DNA from 2 places in the Mesorhizobium sp. USDA 4132 genome. Region 1 is predicted to be linked to the other one. Evidence: predicted binding sites of a transcription regulator. Region 1 holds the regulator's gene; the other holds the start of a gene.
What was found. The regulator LexA, encoded in region 1, represses DNA repair genes until DNA is damaged. The targets are predictions, from matches to a motif close to TGTTCNNNNTGTGTTCNG.
Positions count from the first base shown of each region.

Region 1 (7,592 bases):
TTGGAGAACATGTGCATCGAGCCGCCCTTCCCCCTGGAATAGCCGCCCTTGCGTCCGGTCAGCTCCGCCATGACGCCACGCGCGCTCATGCCGGTTGCCAGCATATGCCCATGGTCGCGATAGGCGGTGATAACCTGGTCACCCTCCTGCTGCGCCATCTGCATGCCGACGACGACAGCTTCCTGGCCGATATAGAGGTGACAGAAACCACCGATGAAGCCCATGCCGTAGAGCTGGCCGGCCTTTTCCTCGAAACGGCGGATCATCAGCATCTCACGATAGGCGTGAAGATCCTGATCCTTGCCGAAATCCGGGGTGTTTTTGCCCGTAAACTCCTTGGCGGAGGATTTCGAGGCTGATTTGATTGCAGACTTTGCCGCTGGTTTGCGGCCGGATACAGACGCGGTTTTTGTCGGCGCCATTCATCCCTCCCTTTGAGTTCTGCGTTGAGAGCGAGATTACGCTCTGACGTATATCGCCAGATTCCCACTCTGGTTTCGGGGCGTACCATAGGCAAGAAAAGCTGCCCCAGCAATGCCATAAACGCATGGCTCACATTCCGTGCAACACTATGAAAAGGTTACAGAAATATGAAATTAACTGGATTTCGGTTAATTTAGAAGTAGTTGTTGAAGATGACGATTTCGTCGCCGCGCGAGACGTTCAGCTGATAACGGGCGATCTCGTCAAGCATATCCTTGTCGAGCGAACCATCGCTCATCAGCTGAACCTGCCGCTCCAGCGTCTCGCGCCGAGCGGTCAACTTTGCGAGCTCGCCTGCACGCGCCTGCCGCTGACGTTCGAATTCCTCCGTGGCGATCAGCCCGAGATCGCCATGGATGGAATGATAGCCGAAGTAGCAAAGAAACGCGACTGTGATGGCGGGAAGAACAAAACGGCCGAATTTTCTTTTCTTATGATGCTTTGTCCACATACCGCTCTAACGCCTTGCCACGCTTACGGGATCTCAAATCGATCCGAAACAGAGCTTCAAATTCGCAGAACTTGCTTAAGCAATCGTTGACCAGAATCGAGTCCGAAAAAAGCCCGCGTCTTTCGGCGCGGGCTTCCATGAAAATGTCGAACCTGGGAGGCTGTCAGGCCTTCAGGACGCTGCGGCCGGCATAAACGGCCTGCGGACCGAGCATTTCCTCGATGCGGATAAGCTGGTTGTACTTGGCAAGCCGGTCGGAGCGCGACAGCGAGCCGGTCTTGATCTGTCCGCAATTGGTGGCGACGGCGAGATCGGCGATCGTCGAGTCTTCGGTTTCGCCCGAGCGGTGCGACATGACGGCGGTGTAGGCCGCCTTGTGGGCAGTCTCGACGGCATCGAGCGTTTCCGACAGCGAGCCGATCTGATTGACCTTGACCAGGATCGAATTGGCGACGCCCTGCCTGATGCCATCGCGCAGGCGCGACGAGTTGGTGACGAACAGATCGTCGCCGACGAGCTGGCACTTGGCGCCGATCTTGTCGGTCAGGTACTTCCAGCCGGCCCAATCGTCTTCGGCCATGCCGTCTTCGATCGAAATGATTGGGTATTTTGCTGCAAGCTCGGCGAGGTAATCGGCCATGGCTTCCGGCTCGAGCGTGCGGCCCTCGCCTTCCATTTCATATTTGCCGTTCTTGAAGAATTCGGTCGAGGCGCAGTCGAGCGCCAGGCAGACGTCGTCGCCTGGGGTATAGCCGGCCTTCTCGACCGACTTCATGATGAAATCGAGGGCTTCCGGCGCGCTCTTCAGGCCCGGTGCGAAACCACCTTCGTCGCCGACATTGGTGTTGTGACCCTGGGCCGCCAGTTCCTTCCGCAGGACGTGGAAGATCTCCGAGCCCATGCGCACGGCGTCCTTCAGCGTGTCAGCGCCGACCGGCATGATCATGAATTCCTGGAAGTCGATCGGGTTGTCGGCATGAGCGCCGCCGTTGATGATGTTCATCATCGGAACCGGCAGGACATGCGCGTTCGGGCCGCCGACATAACGGTAGAGCGGCAGGCCGGATGTTTCGGCGGCAGCTTTTGCAACGGCGAGCGAGACGCCGAGGATGGCATTGGCGCCGAGGCGGGACTTGTTCGGCGTGCCGTCGAGCGCGATCATCGTCTTGTCGATATGGATCTGGCTCTCGGCATCGAAACCGCCGATCGCATCGAAGATCTCGGTGTTGACGGCTTCGACCGCCTTTTCGACGCCCTTGCCGTGGTAGCGCTTGCCGCCGTCGCGCAGTTCGACGGCTTCATGAGCGCCGGTGGAGGCGCCCGACGGAACGGCCGCACGGCCCATCGAACCGTCTTCCAGATAGACATCCACCTCGACGGTCGGATTGCCGCGGCTGTCGAGAATTTCGCGGGCGATGATATCGGTGATGGCGGTCAAGGGTCTCTCCCTGGGTTTGGACTTGACGTCACGAGGTCACTGAAAATGTCTCATAATCAATGACACGAAAATTACAATCGAAGCAGTTTGCGCGCTTTTTGTGGACGCGCTCAAGCCGCCTTGGCGACGGCGTCGAGGGCAAGCAGCTTTTCGAGGAGCTGCGGCATGTCCTTCAGATGCACCATGTTCGGGCCGTCCGAGGGAGCATTGTCCGGATCCTCGTGAGTTTCGATGAACAGGCCCGCAATGCCGACGGCAACCGCTGCCCGTGCAAGGACCGGCACCATGCTGCGGTCTCCTCCGGTAGAGCCTCCCTGCCCGCCAGGCTGCTGCACAGAATGCGTCGCGTCGAAGATCACCGGAGCCCCCATGGACGCCATGATCGGCAATGAACGCATGTCGGAAACGAGTGTATTGTAGCCGAAGGAGGCGCCGCGTTCGCACAGCAATACGTTGGGATTGCCGCTCGCGGTGATTTTGCCGAGCACGTTCTTCATGTCCCAGGGTGCCAGGAACTGACCCTTCTTGACGTTGACGACGCGGCCGGTCTTGGCAGCGGCGACAAGCAAGTCCGTCTGGCGTGACAGGAAAGCCGGGATCTGCAGGATGTCCACCGTCTTTGCGACGACAGCGCATTGTTCTTCCGTATGAATGTCGGTCAGAACCGGAAAGCCGAACTCCTGCTTCAGGTCAGCGAAGATTTCCATCGACTCTTCGAGCCCGATGCCGCGCTTGCCGGAAATCGACGTGCGGTTGGCCTTGTCGTAGGAGGACTTGTAGACGAGGCCGATGCCGAGCTTGCTGCAGAGTTCCTTCAACGCGCCTGCCATCATGAAGGCGTGGTCGCGGCTTTCCATCTGGCAGGGACCGGCGATCAGCGACAGTTTTGCGTTCTGCGCGAAAACCACCTTGCCGCCTCCTTCGCCGACGGAGACGCTGGAGTTTGCGGTAACTTCCATGATCTATTCCTCGAAGCCGAACAAAACACCCTGGCCGGGCGCCGCCGAGACGAGAACACGGCCCTCCCGGCGGACGAATGCGACGTCATTAGCAGCAAGGGTGATCTCTGTCACGGCAAGATCGGCGGTTTTGAAGATGACCGCCCGGCCGCGCAGTCCTTCGGCGCCCGGGGTCGGCTGAAGCGCAAATTCCGCCTCGAGCTCCCGATCCTGCAGGATCCGGATGCGGGCATTGGCCGCGGCAAGCTGGAGCGGTGCAGCCTCCGGCGCGGCCTTGGTCAGCAGCACCTGTTCGACCAGCGGAGCGAAATCGGCAGGTGTCGGGGCCGACAGGATGATTTCGCTCAGGCCGATAACGGTATTGGCATGCCGCTCCAGCTCGCGGTCGGCAGGCAGCGGGTTGATGCGCTGGCAGGAAAACAGGAAGAACTCGGGCGCGCGGTCATCGCCGGCGAATGCCAGCCGGAAGCTCGCCTGCGTCTCGGAACCGTCGGCCAGGATCATGCCGCGGGAAAATTCCAGCACGTCGCCTGCCGAAACGCCGCGCATCTTGAAACGCGCATGATCGGCCATCGCATCGCGGGTCGCGACAACGAGAGCGGAAAAGCCCTGCCGGTTGGACGTCTTGCGGAAGGCGAGATCGCGGGCGGTGAAAACGTTGCCGCGCTTTGCCGCGACACCCGCATGGCGTCGGTTGGTAAGAGCCAGCGGCTCCAGGTAGGTCCCATCCGAGAAGAATACGCAAGCATTGGCGGTGCCGAAAGGATGAAAAGCATCCGGCGCAACTGTAAAACCGAGCTCCGTGAGCCGGGAACGCGCAGCGGTAAGTCCCGCCACCGGCAGCACGAGATGATCGATCGGTCTTGCGTTCACGCGAGGGCCCCCTGAATTGGAATCGCAAAGCTACTTTGGCAGCGGGCTGGCGCCGCGCAAGTGGTGTGACACCAGATATCTGGCACGCATCTATGAAGAAAAAATCATCATACTTCACAGAAATTTAGGGACTTGCGGAACACATATGGAACATATAGTGTCCGTTCTGGATTTGTTTCCGACTCTGAGGGTGCCAAAAGATGCTCACGCGCAAACAACAGGAATTGCTTCTGTTCATTCACGAACGCATGAAAGAATCCGGTATCCCGCCGTCATTCGACGAAATGAAGGACGCGCTCGACCTTGCGTCCAAGTCCGGAATCCATCGTCTGATCACGGCGCTCGAGGAGCGCGGCTTCATCCGCCGCCTGCCGAACCGGGCCCGCGCGCTGGAAGTCATCAAGCTCCCGGAAGCCTATTCGCCGAGCATTCAGCCGCGGCGCGGTTTTTCGCCCAGCGTCATCGAGGGCAGCCTCGGCAAACCGCAGCCGGCCGCAGCACCTCAGAAACTCGCGGCCAACGATGGCTCGTCGAACGCCACGACCGTTCCCGTCATGGGCCGCATCGCCGCCGGCGTGCCGATCTCGGCGATCCAGAACAACACGCACGACATCTCCGTGCCGGCCGAGATGCTCGGCTCCGGCGAGCATTACGCGCTGGAGGTCAAGGGCGATTCGATGATCGAGGCAGGCATTCTCGATGGCGACACCGTGATCATTCGCAACGGCACGACGGCCAATCCCGGCGACATCATCGTGGCGCTGGTGGACGATGAGGAAGCGACGCTGAAGCGTTTTCGCCGCCGCGGCGCCTCGATCGCGCTCGAAGCCGCCAACCCCGCCTACGAGACCCGCATTTTCGGGCCTGACCGGGTGAAGATCCAGGGCAAGCTCGTCGGCCTCATCCGCCGTTATCACTGATCAGCTGCCGGAGCGGTTCCGGCAACGCGTTGTCGAAACTCTGGCTTCGCCAATCGTAGTGGCGGTGCCTAGTCCAGGGCCGGTCCTCGGCCGCCATTGCGGCACGGACCTGCCAGCGTCGCATGTCGCCCGTGTCGTTCAGCGAAATCTCCAGCGCGCCGGTCTTTCTGAGCGTCGTGCCATTGATCATCAGTCCGCCGGACCGGCATCGGTCGAAGCGTGCCCGCGGGGCGATGACAAGATCGGCGGCGTCGCAGGCAGCGCCAGCATAACGGCCGTCTTCTACGGCCACGATGATGGCATTGCCCGTGCTTGCGGCGCACCAGGCCTTAGGCTCGCAGGTGAAGCGGTCGGAAGTCACCTGGCTTATTCGCAACCTCACTGTTTCGAGTTCCGCCGAGGTCAACTCGCGGCGCTTATCGTTTTTTGCGCCTGCTGGTTTGCGGTCGGGCGGCTTGTCCCTGGCCGGCGACATGTCCGGTTTGGTCGGGTCGCCGAGCAGAAGCGCCCTCTTCCACTGGTCGTAGATGAAATCAGGCGGGCGGGTGCGGTTGGTGGAAACCCGTTCCCCGTTTACGAGCGCCACCATTGTCCCGTCTTCCGAGACCAATATATCCGCCAGAGGCGTCGATCGCTCATGCCAGGAAAGCAGCAGAGCGGTCACCATCAGCGGCGGACCGATCAGCCTTAGCTTCGTCCTGAGCAGGGTCAGCAGCAGGAAGCCTGCCGTTGAGACCGTCAGGAACCATGGATGCTGGCGGCCTATCCCGACATCGCCACCCCAGGCAGCCACGTGCCCGGCAATGGCGATCACCGCTTCCAGGCCAAGGCCCATGAGCTTCATGAAGGGAGCGTCGAGGCCGAAGGGCATCAGCAGCATGCCGACCAGACCGGCCGGCATCACCACGAAGGAGATGATCGGCATGGCTGCGAGGTTTGCGGCGAGGCCATAGGTGGCGATGCGATGAAAATGCTCGACCGAAAACATCGCGGTCGAAACGCCGCCGATCAGCGAGGTGACGAAGACGCCGGCTGCGAAATTCCACGATGCCAGGATCGGCATCACCATGCGGTGACGGAACGGCAGAGGCTGAGGATCGCGGCCCTCGGCCCTCTGTTTCCAGAGCGCGTAACCGGCGACCAGGGCAACGGTGGCGGCAAACGACATCTGGAAGCTCGGCCCGAGCATTTCCGAGGGCGACATGGCGATGATGACGAGCGCGGACAGCGCCACATTGTGCAGGCTGATCGACGGTCGGTCGAAGAGGACGGCAACCAGCATGATTGCCATCATGATGTAGGCCCGCTCGGCCGAAACGCCGAAACCGGAGATCAGGTAATAGGCGGTGACCATTATCAGAGCGCCGAGTGCGGCGATCTTCTTCACCGGATAGGCGTGGCCGAAGCCCATAAAGACCGCGAGCACGGTCCGCACGCCGACGAAGAAGATACCGGCGGCGAGCGCCATGTTCAGTCCGGAAATGGCGACGATATGGGCTAATCCCGAAAGCCGTAAAGCTTCGGTCGTTCCCTTGGAGATCGCCCGGCGTTCGTCCGTCACGATTGCCGCGGCAAAGGCGCCGGAATCTCCCGGCACGGTCTCGCGGATACGGGTGGCGATTGCGCTGCGGAGATCGAAAAGCCGGCTTTCGATGTCGGCAATCCAGCTCCGGGTCGACGGACCGGCAGCCTGTTTTTTCGGCGCTCCATAGAAAAATCCGACCGCGCCGATGCCGTCGAAATAGGAGGAGAAGGCAAAGTCGTTGAGGCCAGGCAGTGCAGGTCCGGAGGGTGGTGAAAGGCGCGCGCGGCCGCTGATCGTCTCGCCGATCTGGGCGGGCTCATGTCGAGACCTTGCAAGCAGCGATACACGCTCCGGCGGGCGCCTGACTTCCGGATTGGATGTCCGGTCGATAAGGACGACATAGCGCCAACGGCCCTGGGCATCGATCTCCCTGCGCTCGACCACGCCGGCAAGTTCGGTTGTCACCGGCGTATCGAGAACGACGGTGGACCGCCGCCACGTCTCGAACTGTGCCAGCATCATGCCGCCCAGAAAGAGCGCGACACCGAGCGGCAAGAGATGGATCGTGCCGGAGCGGTGGCGCGAGACGATGACGAAGATCGTACATACGCAAAAAACGAGGAAAAACGGCCAGAACGCAGGGTTATGGGGCAGTGCGAACCAGCAGACGGCCCCTGCCCCGACGACGACCGGCAGGAAAAGGAAGCCATGGCCATAGACCGTCTCCTCTTCCAGCATGACCGGGAGACGGCGTAGCAACCGATCGAGGCGCCGGCTCGCGGAGCGGCGAAAGCCCTCGTCCAGCGTATGGACCGGCGGGCGGCGCTCGATCGCGGGGAAAAGCTCGGCCAGATTTCGGAGCTTGCCCGAGTCGGGAGCGCTTGTGTTTATGCGGGGGTCCGGCGGCCGGGATATCAGTTTCCCTGCCTTGGCATGCGTCGGA
Region 1 covers NZ_JBWCCP010000001.1:1,953,231-1,960,822, reverse strand. The annotation lists gene pdhA (pyruvate dehydrogenase (acetyl-transferring) E1 component subunit alpha) at 1-422, opposite strand, end outside; gene ACZ9IU_RS10230 (FtsB family cell division protein) at 617-934, opposite strand; gene eno (phosphopyruvate hydratase) at 1,098-2,372, opposite strand; gene kdsA (3-deoxy-8-phosphooctulonate synthase) at 2,483-3,331, opposite strand; gene ACZ9IU_RS10215 (VOC family protein) at 3,335-4,204, opposite strand; gene lexA (transcriptional repressor LexA) at 4,405-5,124, shown strand; gene ACZ9IU_RS10205 (ComEC/Rec2 family competence protein) at 5,105-7,592, opposite strand, start outside.

Region 2 (7,592 bases), 330 kb from region 1:
GATAAAATTTTTTAGTTGACAAAAATGTCGCGCGCTTGCCACGAAATTTCCGCTTTTGCCGGGTCTGGAAGTGTCGGCGCAGATTCCTGAACAACGTGCGATTCATGCTGGGGCGGGTTCCCTTGGAGCCTCGGAACGGCTATGTACCCTCCCAATATTGTTGAAGAAAACGGCCGATTCCTCGCGTGATGAGGATAGGCCGGCAACCTCGGAAATCGCGATGCGCCTGTCCCGCTATTTTATGCCCATCCTGAAGGAAAACCCCAAGGAAGCGGAAATCGCGTCCCACCGGCTGATGCTGCGTGCCGGCATGATCCGCCAGCAGAGCCAGGGCATCTATTCCTGGCTGCCGCTCGGCAAGCGCGTGCTCGACAAGGTCAATGCCATCATCCGCGAGGAGCAGAATCGCGCCGGCGCCATCGAGGTGCTGATGCCGACGCTGCAATCCGCCGAACTCTGGCAGGAAAGCGGCCGCTACGACGCCTATGGCAAGGAAATGCTGCGCATCAAGGACCGCCAGGATCGGCCGATGCTCTACGGCCCCACCAACGAGGAAATGATCACGGATATCTTCCGGTCCTACGTCAAATCCTACAAGAACCTGCCGCTCAACCTTTATCACATCCAGCTGAAGTTCCGTGACGAGATCCGTCCGCGCTTCGGCACCATGCGCTCGCGCGAATTCCTGATGAAGGACGCCTATTCCTTCGATCTGACCAAGGAAGACGCCGAGCATTCCTATCGCAAGATGTTCACCGCCTATCTGCGCACCTTCTCGAGGCTGGGCCTGCGTGCCATTCCGATGCGCGCCGATACCGGCCCGATCGGCGGCAACCTGTCCCACGAATTCATCATCCTTGCCGATACCGGCGAGTCGGAAGTGTTTTCGCACAAGGATTTCGTCAATTTCGACATCCCCGGCACCGACACCAATTTCGACAATGTCGAGGCCATGCAGGCGGTCTTCGACAAGTGGACCTCGGTTTACGCCGCGACCTCGGAAATGCACGACGAGGAGGCGTTCAATGCCATCCCCGAGACCGACCGTCTTTCCGCCCGCGGCATCGAGGTCGGCCATATCTTCTATTTCGGCACCAAATATTCCGAGCCGATGGGCGCCAAGGTGCAGGGACCGGACGGCAAGGAACACCCTGTCCACATGGGTTCCTACGGCATCGGCCCGACACGCCTTGTTCCCGCCATCATCGAAGCATCGCATGACGACAACGGAATCATTTGGCCGGCATCGGTCGCGCCGTTCGACGTCGTGGTCATCAACATGAAGCCCGGCGACGAGGCCTGCGACCGGATCTGCGAAACGCTCTATGGCGGTCTCGCAACGGTCGGCAAGGACGTGCTCTACGACGATACGGACGAGCGCGCCGGCACCAAGTTCGCGACCGCCGACCTGATCGGCGTGCCGGTCCAGGTGATTGTCGGACCCCGCTCCGCCGCGTCAGGCGAAGTGGAGGTCAAGGACCGCAAGACCGGTGAGCGCGAAACGCTGACCGTCGAAGCGGCCATGAACAGGCTCGCCGGCCGATAAGCCGGCAGGCTGCCGGAGCAATTCCAGGAAAAGTGTGAAGCGGTTTTCCGTCCGGAATTGCGACCACCAGATTGAGGAAATGGCATGGCGAGTGTCGCGGCGAATGGTGAAGCGGTAAAGGCGGGTGGTTCGCCCGCGGCCGGTCCTTTCTCGGCCTTCGAGCGGATGGTCGCCTGGCGTTACCTGCGCTCGCGCCGCCGCGAGGCCTTCATCTCGGTGATCGCCGGCTTCTCCTTCATCGGCATCATGCTCGGCGTCGCGACGCTGATCATCGTCATGGCTGTCATGAACGGGTTCCGCACCGAGCTCATCTCGCGCATCCTCGGCATCAACGGTCACATGATCGTCCAGCCGATCGACGGACCGCTTACCGACTACGCCGAGCTCACCCAGAAATTTGCGGCCGTGCCGGGCGTCCGCATGGCGCTGCCGCTGGTCGAGGGCCAGACGCTGGCATCGGGCCGCGGTGGTGCGGGTTCCGGGGCGCTGGTGCGCGGCGTTCGCCCGGAAGATCTCGAAAAACTGTCCGAAGTCGCCGGCAACGTCAAATCGGGCAATATGGTCGGCTTTGCTTCGGGGCAGGGGGTCTTGGTCGGCTCCCGGCTCGCCGCCCAGCTCGGCCTTTCCGCCGGTGACCAGATCACGCTGATCTCGCCGGAAGGCGACGTGACGCCGATGGGCGTCAATCCGCGCGTCAAATCCTATCCGGTCTCCGGCATTTTCGAGATCGGCATGTCGGAATACGACGCGACGATCATCTATATGCCGCTCGAGGAATCGCAGCTCTATTTCAATGCCGAAGGCCTCGTCCAGTCGATCGAGCTGTTCGTCGACAATCCGGATAATATCGACGACCTGCGCCCGAAGATTGAGGCGGCGGCGGGCCGCCAGATCTTCATCACCGACTGGCGCCAGCGCAACCAGACCTTCTTCTCCGCGCTTCAGGTGGAGCGCAACGTCATGTTCATGATCCTGACCCTGATCGTGCTGGTGGCGGCGCTCAACATCATCTCCGGCCTGATCATGCTGGTGAAGGACAAGGGCAGCGATATCGCCATCCTGCGCACCATGGGTGCGGGTGCGGGGGCGATCATGCGCATCTTCTTCATGACCGGGGCGGCGATCGGCATCGTCGGAACGTTTGCCGGCGTCCTGCTCGGCGTGCTCGTCTGTCTCAACGTCGAATCCATCCGCCAGTTCTTCTCCTGGGTCTCGGGCACCATCCTCTTCGATCCGCAACTCTATTTCCTCAGCCAGCTGCCGGCGGAGATGAGCTTTGGCGAGACCTTCTCGGTGGTCATGATGGCGCTCGTCCTCTCCTTCATCGCGACCATCCTTCCGGCCTGGCGAGCCTCCCGGCTCGATCCTGTCCAGGCCCTCCGATACGAATAGGACCCACATCCTTCATGGCACCCAAAACCGTCTTGCAGCTCTCGGGCGTCGAACGTCACTATGGCCAGGGCGAGACCACGCTTTCGATCCTGAAGGGGGCTGATTTCGACCTGAAGACCGGCGAGATCGTCGCGCTGGTCGCCCCGTCCGGCACCGGAAAGTCGACGCTTCTGCATCTCGCCGGCCTGCTCGAACATCCCGACGCCGGCGAGGTCTTTCTCGCCGGGCATGCCTGCAACGGACTTCCCGATGCGGAGCGCACTGCGATGCGCCGCAACCAGATCGGTTTCGTCTACCAGTTCCACCATCTCCTGCCGGAGTTTTCCGCGGTTGAGAACATCATGATGCCGCAGCTGATCGCCGGCCTCTCCAAGGCTGAGGCAAAGGAGCGGGCGGCTCAGCTTCTGGACTATATGCGCATCGGCCACCGCGCCGAGCATCGCCCCTCCGAACTGTCCGGCGGCGAACAGCAGCGCGTGGCGATCGCCCGCGCCGTCGCCAACGCCCCGCGCGTGCTTCTCGCCGACGAGCCGACCGGCAATCTCGACCCGAAGACCGCATCCTATGTCTTCGACGCGCTGGAGGCGCTGGTGCGCCAGTCGGGCCTCGCGGCCCTGATCGCCACCCACAACCACGACCTCGCCAGCCGCATGGACCGTCGCGTGACGATCGAGGGCGGCAAAGTCGTCGAGATGTGAAGAGGCGGACATGCGTGCGTCTGGATCCTCGGGTCGGGCCCGAGGATGACGCCGCTGGGTGGTGTGCTCCGCCCATTCCTCCGTCATCCTCGTCCTCGGGTTAAACCCGAGGATGACCCCAGGATACACCCTCCAGGCGCCAGTCTATCCGGGCATGCCTGACACTCCCTTGAGGCAGCTTTCAGCGCCCCGTCCGAAATTGTTCATGCCCGGATGGCCATCCAGTCCCGATGTATGCGCATGCCTGAAAGCCAAACGAAAATCCCGCCGTTAATCTCTCGTTTACCAGGTGAGGGAGGATATCGCGATATGTTTGTTTCCGGTCTGTTCTTTTATTGACTCTCAAACAAAATGAGAACAAAATAAAAACATAAGAGAACACGGGAGACGACGATGACTGACCTGCTTCGTGACATTGCCGCATTCGCTTCCATCGCCACCTTCGTGGCCAGCCTTTCCATGATCATGATGGCCATGTGATCGGAGATCCAGCCGGTCCCTCGGCCGAAAGGCGTTGAGGAGGGAAATCCGAACTAGACTCTCAAAGCCCTGCGCCAGACAATAGCCTGATTCATGAGATTGTTCCCGCTTCATCAAACGGGTAAGGCGCAGGCATGGCAGACACAACGGACGTAAAATCGGGATCGGTAGAGCTGGGAACCAGCCCTCAATTCGTTCACCTGCGCGTCCATTCCGCCTATTCGCTTCTCGAAGGCGCCTTGCCGCTCAAGAAGATCCTCTCGAAGGCGATCGCGGACAATCAGCCTGCGATCGCGATCACCGACACCAACAATCTGTTCGTCGCGCTGGAATTCGCCCAGAAGGCGATCGGCGACGGCCTGCAGCCGATCATCGGCTGCCAGCTGTCGATCGATATGGAAGACCAGTCCGACGAGCGTCGCAACAGCCACCAGCAGCTCGCCAAGCTGCCGGCGATCGTCGTGCTGGCGGCCAATGCCGTCGGTTACGAACGGCTTGTGGACCTGATCAGCCGCGCCTATCTCGGTGACGAGGGGCATCAGTCCATCCATATCAGCCGCTCCTGGCTGGAGGACGGCAGCACCGAAGGCCTGATCGCGCTGACCGGGGCAGGAAGCGGTCCGGTCGACGTGGCTCTGAAGGAAGGCAATGCTACGCTTGCCGAAGCGAGGTTGCTGAAGCTCAAGGAGATCTTCGGCGATCGGCTCTATGTCGAACTGCAGCGCCACGGCGCTTACGATCGGCGCCACGAGCACAAGATCGTCACGCTCGCCTACGACCACGACCTGCCGTTGGTTGCGACCAACGAGGCCTTCTTTCCTACCAAGGCCGATTACGATGCCCATGACGCGCTGATGGCGGTCGCCCACAACGCGATCGTCTCGGACGATACGCGATTCCGCCTGACGCCGGACCATTATCTGAAGAGCCGTGCGGAGATGGCAAAGCTGTTTGCCGACCTGCCGGAGGCGCTCGAAAACACCGTCGAGATCGCGCAGCGCTGCTCCTTCGTGCTGAAGACCCGCAATCCGATCCTGCCGCGCTTCACCGGCGCCACCGACGATCCGGCGGAAGCCGAGCGCGCCGAGGCGGAGGAGCTGCGCCGCCAGTCCGTCGAAGGCCTCGAAGAGCGCATCGCAACGCTCGGCATGACGCGCGGTTATACCGAACAGGATTATCGGGAGCGGCTGGATTTCGAGCTTAGCGTCATCGAGAAGATGAAGTTTCCGGGCTACTTCCTGATCGTTGCCGACTTCATCAAATGGGCGAAGCAGCAGGGCATCCCGGTCGGCCCGGGCCGTGGTTCGGGTGCGGGCTCGCTGGTCGCCTATGCGCTCACCATTACCGACGTCGATCCGCTGCGCTTCTCGCTGCTGTTCGAGCGCTTCCTCAATCCCGACCGCGTCTCGATGCCGGACTTCGACATCGACTTCTGCCAGGATCGCCGCGAAGAGGTGATCCGCTACGTGCAGCAGAAATACGGTCGCGAGCAGGTGGCGCAGATCATCACCTTCGGTTCGCTGCAGGCGCGCGCCGCGTTGCGCGACGTGGGCCGTGTGCTCGAAATGCCCTATGGCCAGGTCGACAAGATCTGCAAGCTGGTGCCAAACAACCCGGCCAACCCGACCCCGCTGTCGAAGGCGATCGAGGAGGATCCGAAATTCCAGGAGGAGGCCGACAAGGAACCGGTCGTCGCGCGTCTCCTCGATATCGCCCAGAAAATCGAAGGCCTCTACCGCCACGCCTCGACCCACGCCGCCGGGATCGTCATCGGCGACCGTCCGCTGTCGAAACTAGTGCCGATGTATCGGGACCCGCGCTCGGACATGCCGGTCACCCAGTTCAACATGAAATGGGTGGAGCAGGCGGGTCTGGTGAAGTTCGACTTCCTCGGCCTGAAGACGCTGACGGTCCTGAAGACCGCGGTCGATTTCTGCCGCAAGCGCGGCATTGAGGTCGATCTCGCCAAGATCCCGCTCGACGACGCCAAGACCTACGAGATGCTCTCGCGCGGCGAGACGGTCGGCGTGTTCCAGGTGGAAAGTGCGGGCATGCGCAAGGCGCTGATCGGCATGCGGCCGGACTGTATCGAGGACATTATCGCGCTCGTGGCGCTTTATCGTCCGGGCCCGATGGAGAACATTCCGACCTATAATGCCCGCAAGCACGGCGAGGAGGAGATCGAGTCGATCCACCCGACGATCGACCATCTGCTGAAGGAGACGCAAGGGGTTATCGTCTATCAGGAACAGGTGATGCAGATCGCCCAGGTGCTGTCGGGCTATTCGCTCGGCGAGGCCGACCTGCTGCGCCGCGCCATGGGCAAGAAGATCAAGGCGGAGATGGACCAGCAGAGCGAACGCTTTGTTGATGGCGCCATCAAGAACGGCGTCTCCAAGCCGCAGGCCAACAACATCTTCGAACTGCTGGCAAAATTCGCCAACTACGGCTTCAACAAGTCACACGCCGCGGCCTACGCCATCGTCTCCTACCAGACGGCCTTCATGAAGGCGCATTATCCGGTGGAGTTCCTCGCCGCCTCGATGACCTACGACATGTCGAACAGCGAGAAACTGAATGATTTCCGGCAGGATGCCGGCCGCCTCGGCATCTCAGTCATTCCGCCGTCGGTGCAGACCTCGTTCAGGCATTTCGAGACCGGCGACAACAGGATCTATTACGCGCTGGCCGCCATCAAGGGCGTCGGCGAGTCGGCGGTCGACCACATCACCGAAGTGCGCGGCGATGTGCCGTTTGCCAGCATCGAGGACTTCTGCCTGCGGATCGACCCGAAACAGGTCAACCGCCGCGTCATGGAAAGCCTGATCTCGGCGGGTGCCTTCGATTGTTTCGGCCGCGATCGAGCCGAGTTGAGCGGCGGCCTCGACCGCATCATCGGTTATGCCCAGCGCGCGCAAGGGGAGAAGGTGAGCGGCCAGCACGACATGTTCGGCTCGTCCTCCGCCTCCGGGCCGGAAACGCTGATTTTCCCGGCGTTCACGCCGTGGATGCCGTCCGAAAAGCTGATGCGCGAATATCAGGTGCTCGGCTTCTATCTCTCGGCCCATCCGCTCGATGCCTATGCCAACGTGCTCGCCAAGATGCGCGTCCAGAATTTCGCGGACTTTTCCGCCGCCGTGAAACAGGGCGCCACCGCCGGCCGGCTTGCCGGAACGGTGACCAGCAAGCAGGAGCGCAAGACCCGTACCGGCAACAAGATGGGCATCGTCACCTTCTCGGACGCGACCGGCCAGTTCGAGGCGGTGCTGTTCTCGGAGGGGCTGGCGCAATATCGAGACCTGCTCGAACCCGGCAAGTCGCTGGTCATCACCGTGCAGGCGGAAGAGCGGCCGGAAGGCATCGGCCTGCGCATCCAGACGGCGCAGTCGCTCGAGGAAAAGTCGGTGCAGATGCAGAAGGCGCTGCGCGTCTTCGTCCGCGACTCAGGCCCGATGCGCGCGGTTGCCCGGCACCTC
Region 2 covers NZ_JBWCCP010000001.1:1,619,060-1,626,651, forward strand. The annotation lists gene proS (proline--tRNA ligase) at 221-1,546, shown strand; gene ACZ9IU_RS08470 (lipoprotein-releasing ABC transporter permease subunit) at 1,631-2,938, shown strand; gene ACZ9IU_RS08475 (ABC transporter ATP-binding protein) at 2,953-3,636, shown strand; gene dnaE (DNA polymerase III subunit alpha) at 4,251-7,592, shown strand, end outside.
Region 2: the regulator LexA is predicted to act here: its motif matches at 3,990-4,007, upstream of dnaE (DNA polymerase III subunit alpha).